Regions from separate parts of the Geobacillus sp. YHL genome, predicted to be linked through region 1. Evidence: a T-box and tRNA genes for the amino acid it is inferred to sense, from the RefSeq annotation. Region 1 holds a T-box; the other holds one or more tRNA genes.

Region 1 (2,362 bases):
GCGCGCGAGAAAGCGCGTGCGCTTGTTGAAAGCGGGCTTGTCAAAGTCAACTGGAAGGTGGTGGACAAGCCGGATTTCCTCTGCGGACCGGGCGATGTCCTGTCGGCGCGCGGTTTTGGCCGCTGCAAGCTGTTTTCGGTGGAAGGGCCGACGAAAAAAGAGCGCTGGCTCGTTCAGATCGGCCGACAAAAATAAGCAAATGACGGCAGGAAATCGGCAAACCGTGTCGAATGAAAGTGAAGAAAAGGAATGATGGAGACGGAGGTGGCCGTTGTGCCGTTGACGCCATTGGATATTCACAACAAGGAATTCAGCCGCGGGTTTCGCGGGTACGATGAAGACGAAGTGAACGAGTTTCTCGATCAAGTCATTAAAGACTATGAAATGCTCATCCGTGAAAAAAAGCAGCTGGAAGAAAAAGTGGCCGAACTGACGGAAAAGCTGAACTACTTTGCGAACATTGAAGAGACGCTCAATAAGTCGATTCTTGTTGCTCAAGAAGCAGCGGAAGAAGTGAAGCGGAATGCGCAAAAAGAGGCGAAGCTGATCATTAAAGAGGCGGAAAAAAACGCCGAGCGCATCATCAGCGATGCATTGGCGAAATCGCGGAAAATCGCCCTCGAGATCGAGGAGCTGAAGCGGCAGTCGAAAGTGTTCCGCGCCCGTTTCCGCATGCTTGTCGAGGCGCAGCTTGATATGATCAACAGCCGCGATTGGGACGAGTTGATGGAGTATGAGGCGCCGGATTTGGAAGAAGGGGCGAGAGAACCGCTGTCACAGCCTTGACGAACCGAAGACGTTTCGGTTATAATAATTGGCAAAAATCGCCGCATCAGCCGCCGTGGGAGGCGGTTGGCTTTTTTCAGGATGAATAGCGAAATAGCCATCGACGATGAAAGGGACAGTAGCTCTTGTACGACCGGTCGCAGCGAGCCGGGGATGGTGGAAGCCTGGCATCGGCGCAAGAGTGAACATCACCCTGGAGTTCCATGCCGAACATCAAGTAGGCCATGGCGCGTCATTCCCGTTACGAATGAAAAGTGGGCTGTGCGTCGTTTGCATGGCCAAGAAGGGTGGTACCGCGAGACCGTTCTCGTCCCTTGCCGGGGGAGAACGGTTTTTTTATTTGGAATCTATCGTTCGAAGGAGGAGCAAGGATGGATTACAAAGAAACGCTGCTTATGCCGCAAACCGAGTTCCCGATGCGCGGCAACTTGCCGAAGCGGGAGCCGGAAATGCAAAAAAAATGGGAGGAAATGGACATTTACCGGAAAGTGCAGGAGCGGACGAAAGGACGGCCGCTGTTTGTTCTGCATGACGGCCCGCCGTATGCCAACGGCGACATTCATATGGGCCATGCGCTGAACAAAATTTTAAAAGATATCATCGTCCGCTACAAATCGATGAACGGCTATTGCGCGCCGTACGTGCCGGGCTGGGATACGCACGGACTGCCGATCGAAACGGCGCTCGCGAAGCAAGGCGTCGACCGCAAATCGATGAGCGTCGCCGAGTTCCGCAAGCGGTGCGAGCAATATGCGTATGAACAAATCGACAACCAGCGCCGGCAGTTCAAGCGGCTCGGTGTGCGCGGCGACTGGGACAACCCGTACATTACGCTCAAACCGGAGTACGAAGCCCAGCAAATTAAAGTGTTTGGCGAAATGGCGAAAAAAGGGCTCATCTACAAAGGGTTGAAGCCGGTCTATTGGTCCCCGTCAAGCGAATCGGCGCTCGCCGAAGCGGAAATCGAATATAAAGACAAGCGTTCGCCGTCGATTTATGTCGCCTTCCCGGTGAAAGACGGCAAAGGCGTGCTTGAGGGCGATGAGCGAATCGTCATTTGGACGACGACGCCGTGGACGATTCCGGCGAACTTGGCGATCGCGGTTCATCCGGATTTGGATTACCATGTTGTCGATGTCAGCGGAAAACGGTATGTCGTCGCTGCCGCTTTGGCGGAATCGGTGGCGAAAGAAATCGGTTGGGACGCATGGTCGGTCGTCAAAACGGTCAAAGGAAAAGAGCTTGAATACGTCGTGGCGAGACATCCGTTTTATGAGCGCGACTCGCTTGTTGTGTGCGGCGAACACGTCACGACCGACGCCGGCACGGGCTGCGTCCATACGGCGCCGGGCCACGGGGAAGACGACTTTCTCGTTGGGCAAAAATATGGGCTTCCGGTCCTTTGTCCGGTTGATGAACGCGGCTACATGACCGAGGAAGCGCCGGGATTTGCCGGGATGTTTTACGAAGACGCCAACAAGGCGATTACACAGAAGCTTGAGGAAGTCGGCGCTTTGTTGAAGCTTGGGTTTATCACCCACTCGTATCCGCACGACTGGCGGACAAAGCAGCCGAC
Region 2 (2,362 bases), on a different contig from region 1:
CGCCGCAAAACTGCGACCTAACGGTTTAGCAAACCGTCCCCTTCAGCCACTTGGGTACTTCTCCAAAGAAATGGCTCCGCAAGTAGGATTCGAACCTACGACCTACCGGTTAACAGCCGGTTGCTCTACCGCTGAGCTATTGCGGAATGATGAATAACTATATGTTATGCACATCTTCCAAATGTGCTCGTTGCCTCTTCCTCTGCCAGCTAATTCAAGGAAGCGAGATGCGTCGAGGCAACTCGCAGCGAATTCGAAGATGTGAAGCTCGTCGCTCCGATTTTGCTGTGGAACGATGGGGCATTGTTCGCCCATTATTATAGCGAATGACCCAAAAATATTCAATGGAAAATAATGGGCCTAAGTGGACTTGAACCACCGACCTCACGCTTATCAGGCGTGCGCTCTGACCAGCTGAGCTATAGGCCCATAAAAAGCGGGTGATGGGAATCGAACCCACGACATCAGCTTGGAAGGCTGAGGTTTTACCACTAAACTACACCCGCATATCATTTAGTTGAACATCCGCCACGCTGCTTCCATGCCCCTTCCTCTACCAGCTGATTCATAGAAGCCAGATGCGTCGGGGCAACTCGAAGCAGATTCGATGATGCAGATGCTCGTGGCTGAGGTTTTACCACTAAACTACACCCGCAAATATAGAATATAATGAAAAGGGCGACTAGTGGGAATCGAACCCACGCATGCCAGAGCCACAATCTGGTGCGTTAACCACTTCGCCATAGTCGCCTCGTTCTGGTGCCGGCTGCAGGACTTGAACCCGCAACCTACTGATTACAAGTCAGTTGCTCTACCAATTGAGCTAAGCCGGCATATTTAAAATTAGCTAGTGACTCATGTTGTCTGCCTGGTTGTGCCTCTTCCTCTGCAAGCTGATTCGAGGAAGCTGAGTGCGTCGAGGCAACTCGCAGCCAATTCGATGATGCCGATGCTCGTCTCTACCAATTGAGCTAAGCCGGCATATTTAAAATTAGCTAGTGACTCATGTTGTCTGCCTGGTTGTGCCTCTTCCTCTCCCAGCTAATTCGAGGAAGTCAAATGCTCGGTGTCCCTTCCTCTGCAAGCTTATTCAAAGAAGTGGGATGCGTCGGGACAACTCGCAGCAGATTCAACGATGCGAATGCTCGTCTCTACCAATTGAGCTAAGCCGGCACGATTTTAAAGTGCATGGCGGAGGAGGAGGGATTCGAACCCCCGCGCGCCTTGCGGCGCCTCTCGGTTTTCAAGACCGACCCCTTCAACCACTTGGGTACTCCTCCAAAAAAGCAACAATAATAATGGTGGACCTTGTAGGACTCGAACCTACGACCGGACGGTTATGAGCCGTCTGCTCTAACCAGCTGAGCTAAAGGTCCGATAATGGTGGCGGTGGAGGGGATCGAACCCCCGACCTCACGGGTATGAACCGTACGCTCTAGCCAGCTGAGCTACACCGCCAAATTTAAGTCAAAAGGTGGAGCCTATCGGGATCGAACCGATGACCTCCTGCTTGCAAAGCAGGCGCTCTCCCAGCTGAGCTAAGGCCCCATGATAAATCGGGAAGACAGGATTTGAACCTGCGACCTCACGGACCCGAACCGTGTGCTCTACCAAGCTGAGCTACTTCCCGACAAAACGCGCTCGAGAGGATTCGAACCCCTAACCTTCTGATCCGTAGTCAGATGCTCTATCCAATTGAGCTACGAGCGCACAAGTGCCGAGGGCCGGACTCGAACCGGCACGGTAGTTACCTACCCCAGGATTTTAAGTCCTGTGCGTCTGCCAATTCCGCCACCCCGGCGGAAGTGGAGCGGAAGACGGGGCTCGAACCCGCGACCCCCACCTTGGCAAGGTGGTGTTCTACCGCTGAACTACTTCCGCAAGACGATGAGCCATGGAGGACTCGAACCTCCGACCCTCTGATTAAAAGTCAGATGCTCTACCTACTGAGCTAATGGCTCATGGGTTCAATAACACTCCGAGACAACGATGTCCCTTCCTCTACTAGCATATTCGAAGATGTCAGATGCGTCGGGACAACTCGCAGCGAACTCGAAGATGTAGCGCTCGTTACTGAGCTAATGGCTCGCGGTTGCCGCCTTAATGGCTTAAGGGGTTATTAAGGAATAAGAATGCCGGCTGCAGGACTTGAACCCGCAACCTACTGATTACAAGTCAGTTGCTCTACCAATTGAGCTAAGCCGGCACATTTAAAATTAGTTAGTGACTCATGTTGTCTGCCTAGTTGTGCCTCTTCCTCTGCAAGCTGATTCGAGGAAGCTGAGTGCGTCGAGGCAACTCGCAGCCAATTCGATGATGCCGATGCTCGTCTCTACCAATTGAGCTAAGCCGGCATATTTCG

What was found. A T-box is a leader RNA that pairs with one kind of tRNA and senses whether it is charged. The one in region 1 lies ahead of ileS (isoleucine--tRNA ligase), so its partner is inferred to be a tRNA-Ile.
Region 2: it has a tRNA-Ile gene. The T-box ahead of ileS (isoleucine--tRNA ligase) is inferred to sense a tRNA for this amino acid. The anticodon was not compared.

What each region holds. Positions count from the first base shown of each region.
Region 1 is NZ_JAEIGB010000008.1:40,008-42,369, forward strand. Features, by position in the region: gene JCR24_RS09285 (YlmH family RNA-binding protein) at 1-195, shown strand, start outside; gene JCR24_RS09290 (DivIVA domain-containing protein) at 274-786, shown strand; T-box leader at 884-1,104, shown strand; gene ileS (isoleucine--tRNA ligase) at 1,158-2,362, shown strand, end outside.
Region 2 is NZ_JAEIGB010000003.1:1,507-3,868, reverse strand. Features, by position in the region: tRNA gene JCR24_RS04410 (tRNA-Ser) at 1-64, opposite strand, end outside; tRNA gene JCR24_RS04405 (tRNA-Asn) at 72-146, opposite strand; tRNA gene JCR24_RS04400 (tRNA-Ile) at 356-429, opposite strand; tRNA gene JCR24_RS04395 (tRNA-Gly) at 436-506, opposite strand; tRNA gene JCR24_RS04390 (tRNA-His) at 678-750, opposite strand; tRNA gene JCR24_RS04385 (tRNA-Thr) at 758-833, opposite strand; tRNA gene JCR24_RS04380 (tRNA-Ser) at 1,190-1,280, opposite strand; tRNA gene JCR24_RS04375 (tRNA-Ile) at 1,300-1,376, opposite strand; tRNA gene JCR24_RS04370 (tRNA-Met) at 1,382-1,458, opposite strand; tRNA gene JCR24_RS04365 (tRNA-Ala) at 1,476-1,548, opposite strand; tRNA gene JCR24_RS04360 (tRNA-Pro) at 1,557-1,630, opposite strand; tRNA gene JCR24_RS04355 (tRNA-Arg) at 1,637-1,710, opposite strand; tRNA gene JCR24_RS04350 (tRNA-Leu) at 1,716-1,801, opposite strand; tRNA gene JCR24_RS04345 (tRNA-Gly) at 1,807-1,881, opposite strand; tRNA gene JCR24_RS04340 (tRNA-Lys) at 1,889-1,961, opposite strand; tRNA gene JCR24_RS04335 (tRNA-Thr) at 2,134-2,206, opposite strand.